Regions from separate parts of the Agathobaculum hominis genome, predicted to be linked through region 2. Evidence: riboswitches for the same ligand, from Rfam matches in the RefSeq annotation. Region 2 holds a riboswitch; the other holds the start of a gene.

Region 1 (4,415 bases), on a different contig from region 2:
CGGAGCGGTCTTGTTTGCCTGTTTATTGAAGATTACAACGCCGACCTTGACCTTTGCTTTCGTGCTTGCCGCCTTCTCCTTCAGCGCAGCGAGCATACCCAGCGCCTGGTCTTCCAATTCCGTACTCGTGGACTTATCCAGTACAAATACCACATCGGAGGCCAACTTTTCCTCTGCACTCGGCAGAGACAGCGTCACATTGGAGGTCCAGGTGTTCGTATCCAGCGCCGTTGCGGTCTTGGATCGGGAAACGTTCCACTCAATGGGGTCGGTGTCCTCGGTGCCGCCGGAGGATTTTTTCGTAGCCGCCTTGAGCGAAACAGCGTGCGAATCGTTTTCTACCGGGACGTATTCGTCAGCCGTTTCCTCCGTCCAGCGACCGATCTCCTCATAGCCGCCCTTACCGTCCTGAGCCGCAGCATTCCACTTAAACCAGCCATCATGATACCAGCCGGTAATCTCTGCCTTGTTGGAGGACAGAATGCGGTCGCCGCTCATGTCCTTTGCGTTCGGGAGCGTAAAGGTCGAACCGTTGAACAGCAGGTCATCGCCTGCGGTCTTTGCGGTGTTATTGTACACTGCGCTGTTCTTTGCGATGTTGATGTTTGCATCATTATAGGCGTAAATTGCGCCGCCCATGCCTGTCGCTGCATTATCGTGCATCACAGCACCGGACTGAAGATCCACATTGATAACCGCCGAGCCATCCTTGTAAGTGAAAATACCTGCGCCGCCTGCGGCCTTGTTGCCACTGACAGAGCTGTTTTCCGCCGTAACGCTAAGGGTGTTAGCCAGTGCATCTGCGTAGATGCCGCCGCCATAGCCGGTTGCCGTATTTTTGTCGATTGCCGTGCCGTTCAGCAGGCGAATGTCCGTATTGCAGACAGCAGTACACAGAGCAAAGATACCTGCGCCGCTCTGTGCCTTGTTTTCAGAAATCGAAACGTCGTCAAGTTCGATTGTTCCGGCACTGTAAGCTACGATTGCGCCGCCCTGCGATGCACCGTTGTTATTCAACAGTTTAGAATTGCGGAGAGTCAGATTAGAGGTTGTGCCGACATACATACCGCCGCCGATACCGTTTTCAAGGTCGAGAACCTTATTGCCGGAGATTGTGGAATCGGTGATAAGGTGGTTGTGCTCGCCGGAACAGCCTTCTTCTGCTTCGTTCGGCGTATCGCCAAAATAGATACCTGCACCGTATTTTGCGGTATTATTCTCAAAAAAGGACTTTGCAGCGTTCAGCACAGAATGTCTCAGAAGCATGCCACCGCCGCAGTCCGGAGCAGTATTCCCCTCAACATGGCAGCCGTCCATGGTCAGAGAACCGTATCTAACCAAAATACCGCCGCCGTCGCTGCTGTTTCCCGTAACTCTGTTTTCGGACACGGTAACATTCTGCATGGATACATCTGCGTGCGACGCATAGATACCGCCGCCGCCGACTTCGCCATTGCCGTTGCCGCCGACTGTTTCATTACCCGTTATGGTCAAATCTTCGAGCTGAACGCCTGCACTGTCGATTGCGAAGCCGCCGCCATTCTGCGGATTTCTGCCGCCGGTAACCGTACCATTTTTCACGGTAACCTGCGGTTTATCACCGGAAATGGTCACAACGGCCGCATTCGCATCACCCGACAGCGTACGCCCGCCGAGGTCGAGCGTCAGAGACTTGTTAATCTTGATATTTTCCGTAACATCACGGAGCATGACGATGGTGACATCGCTGTTTGCAGCATAAATGTTTGCAGCAGCAAGCGCACCGGCAAGAGTCGAATACTTGTTCTCACCGATCTTTGCAACGCATGTCTGCTCAGTGCCGCCGCCCTCGGTGGACTGACTCTGCCCCGGATTTGTCGTATCCGGCGTATTTTCATCCGCTAACGCGAACGGAGACATTGCCAGCAGCATGGACGCCGCCAGTATGCTGGCTAATAATCGCTTGTTCTTTCCTGTTTTCATCATGAAAATCCCTCCTTCAGTAGCAATAGACTACTATGAAGAAGCTGCATCAGGAAACCGGCTGCCATGCGGAAAAGTCTTCCGTTTAGGCCCCTGGCTTTGCGAAACCGGCTTTCACCGATCGTGCCCTTGTCTGCACAACTTACTCCTTAATGAGTAGCACAGATGATTGAGTTTTTCCTGGAACCGTTTTGGACAGTACAGAGACGATTCAGCTTCCAAATAAAATCCCCCCTTACAGTGCGCACGGCTCTGCAAGGAGGGTACAAAGTATCGTTGGCAGCCGGCTGCCATGCGGAGGACAAGCTCCGTTTAGGCCCATCTGGCTTTGCGGCACCGGCTTTCACCGGCTGTGCCTTTATCTGTACCTGCACCCGTTCCCGGGAGTCATGCACAGATTTTCAGTTGATGTCTGCTGTTTAAGACGATATGCGAAGGGCGCATACCGAACTTCGCTGCACGGACGGACAAAAAGTCCCGCGTCAGCGCTGCCTAATCTTTCCTATATAAAGTGTACCCCATTGCAGGCAGCTTTGTCAACCGTTTTCCTATAAAAGAAGAAAACTCCCGCAGCGCAGACGGCAATGACTAAAGTTTACAAAAATTTTGTTTTTTCTCCTTTCAATCTCCTTTTAGATGGTATATACTTTTCCCATCACAGGAAAGGATAGAGAAACTATGTTACACAGCAAAACAATGACGCAGGTCCTTCTGCTGCTGCTCGGCGGCGCGATGGTCCTGTTCGGCGTCTGGCGTGGTGAGGCCGGCGTCGTGTTATCCAAGGCGATACGCCTGTGCATGGAGTGCGTCGGCATTGGGTAAAAGACCGCTCCCCCTGCTCGTCCGCCTGCGCGGCGCGATACAGGCCGCCGCCGCCCTGCTCACCAACATCCACCTGCCGAATTTCCTTTCCGGCAGGCTGTATCAGGGCAACGGCAAGCGGGTCTGTGTGCCCGGACTGAACTGCTATTCCTGCCCGGGCGCGGCGGGCGCGTGCCCCATCGGCGCGTTTCAGGCAGTCGTCGGCTCGTCCGGCTTCCGCTTCTGCTATTACATCACCGGCCTGCTGATCCTGCTGGGCGTGCTGCTCGGACGGTTCATCTGCGGCTTTCTCTGCCCGTTCGGCTGGCTTCAGGAGCTGCTGCACCATATCCCCTCCCCGAAGCTGTCCTCCGAACGGCTGAAGCCGCTGCGGTATCTCAAGTACGCCGTGCTGCTCGTGATGGTAGTGCTGCTGCCGACCGTTCTGGTGAACGAACTCGGCATGGGCGACCCGATCTTCTGCAAATACCTGTGTCCGCAGGGAATCCTCGAGGGCGCGATCCCGCTCGCCCTGGTGAACACCGGCATTCGCTCGGCGCTCGGCGCACTGTTCACCTGGAAGGCGGCTGTGCTGGCCGCCGTGATCCTTCTCAGCGTGCTGTTCTGGCGGCCGTTCTGCAAATGGCTGTGCCCGCTGGGCGCGTTTTACGCGCTGTTCAACCGCGTTTCCCTGTTTCAGATGCAGGTAAACTCCCATCGCTGCGTTTCCTGCGGAAAATGCGCGAACGTCTGCCCGATGGATGTAGACATCACACAGAATGCAAACCACGCCGAGTGCATCCGCTGCGGCCGATGCATCAAGGCCTGCCCGACAGAGGCGATCTGCTACCGGTACGGCTTCGGCAACGAAAAAACAAAGGAGAACTCATAAATGAATATCAAACGTGCAACCGCCCTTGCCCTCAGCCTGAGCCTGCTGCTGGGCGCCGCTGCGTGCGGCAAGTCCGACTCTGAAGCTGCCGATACCGGCAGCAAGACCTCTGCGGAGCTGCTCGAGGAGGAAAACGCCATCCTCGACGCACATCAGGAGCTGTGGAATCAGGTTTTCGCCTCCATGGACAAATCCTCTCCCGCAACGGCGGAAAACTACGGCGATGTCCTGCTGAGCGCGCTGGAGAACTGCCGGGACAAGCTCTCCGACGGGGATTATCAGACGCTGAAAAGCGATGCTGAGAGCATCCGCTCGATCGAGGAGCAGATCGCGGCCCTGCCCGCCGACGACAGCGCCGGCCAGAGCGAAACGGCTGCGGCCAGTGCGTTCCCGGAGTTTACAGGCAAGGATCTCGACGGGAATGCGGTCGACAGCAGCCTGTTCGCGAACAACGCCTACACGGTCGTGAACTTCTGGTTCAGCGGCTGCAAGCCCTGTGTCGCTGAGCTGGGCGAGCTGGACAAGCTGAACCAGACCGCAAAGCAGCAGGGCGGCGAGGTGATCGGCATCAATACCGAAACGCTCGACGGCAACGCCGATGCCATCGCCACCGCAAAGGAGATCCTGCAAACCAAGGGCGCGACCTACCGCAACATCTATTTTGATTCCTCGAGCGACGCCGGTACGTTCGCCCTCGGCATCATGGCCTTCCCGACGACCTATGTGTTCGACCGGAACGGAAACGCAGTCGGCGAGCCGC
Region 2 (4,415 bases):
GGTAGCGGTGTAAACGTCGGTAACGTCATCGCCATAGTTGGAATGGTAGGTGACGTTAACATCTACGTTCTTGACGTAGCCGTCGACATGATAGCCGTCGGTATCGTCGTGCTTTACGGTGTACCAGACAACCTCAGCAATCTGCGGGTTGTAATTGGTGCCGAGCAGCGCGGTAATGTCGGCTGCCGAAGTGTTGGTCTTATCTGCGGGATAAGTCGTGCCGTTCCAGTTGGCCGCGGTGAAGAAACCGAGGTCGGACGGAAGAATCAGATAGCTGGAGTCAACGCCATTGGCACTGAATTCGCCCTTGTCAGCGGCCTCCTTGCCATCTTCGGTCAGATAGCCTTCGTAACCGGTCTTGCGAGTTACGCCCTTTACGCCGCCGTCCGAAGTCTCATTCGGCAGGTAATTTGCCGTACCCTGGCTTGCACCGCTCTTCGGAACGCCGCGGTTCGGCAGCAGGACGAAGTACATAGCCTTCTGGTTTTCCGGCTCCGGATTCGGGTTCGGAGTTTCCTTGGCGGTAAACTTTGCGTACAGAGTCAGGTTTGCATCCGGCATCGTGGTGCCGGTCCATTTCTGGGTCAGCGCCTCGTCAATGTACCAGCCGCCGAAGTCACAGTTATCCTTCGCAACTTCCGGGGTGTTAACCGTCGCATCGGGATAAACTGAACCTGCGGGGGTGTACGTGCCTTCAGCGCTCGTGATTTTGCCGCCGTTCAGCTTGTAAGTCAGCTGATGCGACTGTACCTTTGGCTCGACATAAATCTTGACGGTAGCTTCATCGCGCTTTGCCTTGGTAAGGTCAAGACTGAACCTGTACTCGCCGTCTACCTCACCAACAGTGCCCATAGTCGACGGGTCGAGTTCTACGCGGTTGATGGAATAATTCTCGGACTCGGTCTGACGAACGCGAACCGAAGAAACCGTGAAGGCCTTGTTGTACCAGAACTTCTTGCTGTCAGCGACAGTCTGCGTACCATTTTCCTCAACGATAACCTGATAGGTCACGCTGCGGCGATTAAGATGCTGTGTCTGTTCCTTGTCAACCGTCCAGTCGGAAACGTCGATCTGAACCATCTGAGAATATTCAGTACGAATCAGATAGTAGAATACCAGATGGTCGTTCCAAGCGAATGCAGTCCACTCGGAAGAATCCTTTGCACAGTACTCTAATCTGTCATTCTTGTAACGGATGCTGGTAATTTCGGTACCGGACTGGGTCTTGTCATCGTTAGACAGGGTGGTCTGGTGCTGCAATAAGCCATGCTGCACGCGAGCCTGCCAGAAAACGGTGTTGTAGGTCTCGTCTGCGGTCACATGGCGCTCAGACGGAGCCAGTTCAGCAACGGACTTGCCGTCTTCACCGACAGTATCCTTGTCGATGCTCAGCTTCCAGCTGCCATTGTCGTCTTTTGCGTGGAGGTTGGTAATCCAGTATTCAGCTTCAATCGTCTTAACGCCGTTCAAGCTATAAGCGTCGATGTCCAGCGATGCCATGCTGATTTCACTTTCCGGAGAATTGCTTACTACATCATTATTCTGAGAATTGTTTTTCGAATCTTCCGAAGCGTCGGAAGAAGCGTTGTTATTGCCAGACTCCGTGCTGTCCGTACCGCCGTTTGCTTCGTCGCCAGACGGAGCCGGTGCGGTATTCTGATTCTCGGGCTTTGCCTCGGTCTCAGAAGGAGTGGGATCAGCGGGAGTTTCGGTGGGGTCTGCTGCGGGAGTGGAATCAACCACCGGTACTGCGATTTCTTCGTTCGCCGGAAGAAGTGCGATGTCCTCATCGTCGGCCAGCGCCCAACTCGGGCACATGGTCAGCATCATGACAGTCGCAAGAGCTCCTGCGAGCAGACGTTTGCGCGTATTCTTTTTTAACATATGGAATGCCTCCTTGGTCAGCGTGCATGCTGATCGAGAGGAATTGCAGATGTATTTCTGGCAACCGGCTGCCATGCGGAAGGGGAACCTTCCGTTTAGGCCCTTGGCTTTGCGAGATCGGCTTTCACCGATAGTGCCTTTGTCTGTACAACTTGCTCCTCAACGAGCCGCACAGATCATGTGTGTTTGGGTTTGTGTGCATCTCAGAATGTAATGCAGTTTCAACCTCCAAATAAAATACCCCCTTTACAGTGCGCACAGCTCTGCGAAGGAGGTACATGGTATCACTGGCAACCGGCTGCCGTGCGGAGAAAAGAGCTCCGTTTAGGCCCGTGGCTTTGCGAGACCGGCTTTCGCCGATGGTGCTTTTGTCTGTACCGGTACCCGTTCGCGGGAGTCATGCACAGATTTCGCTGGTCGCTGTCTGCCGGTAAGGCAGCATGCGGAAAACATACTGAGTCCTTTTGCACGGCCGGACAGAATGCTGCGAATCAACACTTTCAGTATACTATAATTATCCGTAAACGACAAGTAAATAATGTAAACTGATTTTGATTCGCGGCGGATTTATACAAAATGACCGCTGATTAAGTACAGAAAAGGGTGAAGTCGGCGTCATCTGTATACAAAGTGGAAGAGTAAAAAGCGTTAAGCGGCTGCTGCGGCGAGCGTATCGCTGGTGTTCGTATAGGTCAGCGGGGATACGCAGTCATGCAGGTTCTTTGCGTTCCTGACATTGCGGGTAACGGCGTAGGTCAGGTCGATCTGGTACCAGCTGCCGTTCAGGTTGACCTTGTTCCATGCGTGATAGCTGGAACCGGCGTAGCCCTTGGTCAGTGCGCACGGGATGCCCTCGCTGCGGCACATTGCCGCGAACAGGGAAGAGAAATCGTAGCACATGCCGGTGGTGCCGTTCAGGGTAGCGGCGGTATCCGGGATGTACTTGGTGATCTTGCCGCTGGTGATCTCATTTGCCAGCTTGTAATCATAGGAGTAACGGTCTGCCATGTAGTTGTAGATGGCGACGACCTTTTCCTCGTCGGTCTTTGCGTTCTTGCAGAGCTCAGCAGCCTTGGCGGAAACAGCGTCACCCTTGGAGAACTGAATGTCCGAGGTGGAGACGAGGTAGGGAGCGAAGCGGTCCTTGACGGCAACGTTCATGGACCTGGACGCTACCTGCTCGTAAGAGGAGCCGGAAACGTTGCGGTACAGGGTTACAGTGTACTTGCCGTCACCCTGGTCGAGCGAGAACGAAGCATCCTTGCCGCTCGGGCAGTCGCGGTAAACCGTCTTGCCGCTGTTGTACTGGATGCCGACCTTGAGCTTGGCACTCGAGGTGTAGTTAACGGTTACATAACCGTGGGATGTGTTGCTCATGTCAACAATGTCATTCGCTGCCGCTGCGGTGAAACCCATCGAGAGGACAGCTGCTGAAAAAACTGTGCAAGCAAAACGAAAAAGCCGCTTCATATCCGGCGATCTCCTTTCGGTAACTGGCTGCCAGCCCTCTCAGAGGGGTAAGGCCCTATAGCTTTGCGTCGCCATCTTTCGATGGTTTTGCTATTATCGTTTGAGATGCGGTCAAAGCGACTGCATCATCTTTTTTTAGTGACTACAGTATAAACCCATACAGCGAGCTTTGTCAACAGAATTCCTGCAAAAAAATCAAAATTCGACAGAAAAATCTCATGCGCACAAATCGCAATGAAAAAAGTATGTAAAATCGCTTTTCCCGTGCGGCATAATATCCTATAATGGGGAGAAGAAAACCGCAGGGAGACCGGCGGGGGAAGGACGATGAATATGAAAATCGGAATGCTTACGAGCGGCGGCGACTGTCAGGGACTGAATGCGGCGCTCCGGGGTGTCGCAAAGACGCTGTATAACGAGATGGGCAAAGGCGTGACGCTGTACGGTATCCGCGACGGCTACCGCGGCCTGATCGAGGGAGACTACCATGAGATGAAGCCGGACGACTTTTCGGACATTCTGACGCTCGGCGGCACCATCCTCGGCACCTCGCGTCAGCCGTTCAAGCAGATGCAGCGCCCCGAAGAGGACAGCGAGCAGACAAAGCTGGATAAAATGCTGAAAACGGTGAAAAAGGCCGGATTTGACTGCCTGGTCATTCTCGGCGGCAACGGTACGCACAAGACTGCGAACCTGCTGCGCGAGAACGGCGTGAACGTCGTCACGCTGCCCAAGACCATCGACAACGACCTGTGGGGGACGGAGCTGACCTTCGGCTTCCAGTCGGCGGTGAACATCGCCTCGGAGGTCATCGACTCCATCCATTCGACCGCTTTTTCCCACTCGCGCGTGTTCATCGTCGAGATCATGGGTCACAAGGCCGGCTGGCTGACGCTGCACGCGGGCATCGCCTCGGGCGCGGACGTCATTGTCATCCCGGAGATCCCGTACTCCGCGAAAAAGATCGCGCAGGCCATCGAAAAGCGTGCGAAGGACGGCAAGCGCTTCTCGATCATTGCGGTCGCGGAGGGCGCGGTCAGCCGCGAGGAGGCGGCCATGAG

The links. A riboswitch is a leader RNA that binds a small molecule or an ion and turns the genes downstream of it on or off. The one in region 2 is predicted to bind cyclic di-GMP.
Region 1: it holds a riboswitch for cyclic di-GMP, as region 2 does, so the genes downstream of both, H8S02_RS03805 (S-layer homology domain-containing protein) here and H8S02_RS06535 (S-layer homology domain-containing protein) in region 2, are expected to answer to the same signal.

Annotation. Positions count from the first base shown of each region.
Region 1 covers NZ_JACOPK010000003.1:57,363-61,777, reverse strand. The annotation lists gene H8S02_RS03805 (S-layer homology domain-containing protein) at 1-1,965, opposite strand, end outside; cyclic di-GMP riboswitch class I at 2,012-2,100, opposite strand; cyclic di-GMP riboswitch class I at 2,238-2,329, opposite strand; gene H8S02_RS03800 (CD1871A family CXXC motif-containing protein) at 2,659-2,784, shown strand; gene H8S02_RS03795 (4Fe-4S binding protein) at 2,777-3,655, shown strand; gene H8S02_RS03790 (TlpA disulfide reductase family protein) at 3,656-4,415, shown strand, end outside.
Region 2 covers NZ_JACOPK010000005.1:60,449-64,863, forward strand. The annotation lists gene H8S02_RS06535 (S-layer homology domain-containing protein) at 1-1,884, opposite strand, end outside; cyclic di-GMP riboswitch class I at 1,941-2,032, opposite strand; cyclic di-GMP riboswitch class I at 2,171-2,261, opposite strand; gene H8S02_RS06540 (transglutaminase-like domain-containing protein) at 2,533-3,261, opposite strand; cyclic di-GMP riboswitch class I at 3,370-3,456, opposite strand; gene H8S02_RS06545 (6-phosphofructokinase) at 3,688-4,415, shown strand, end outside.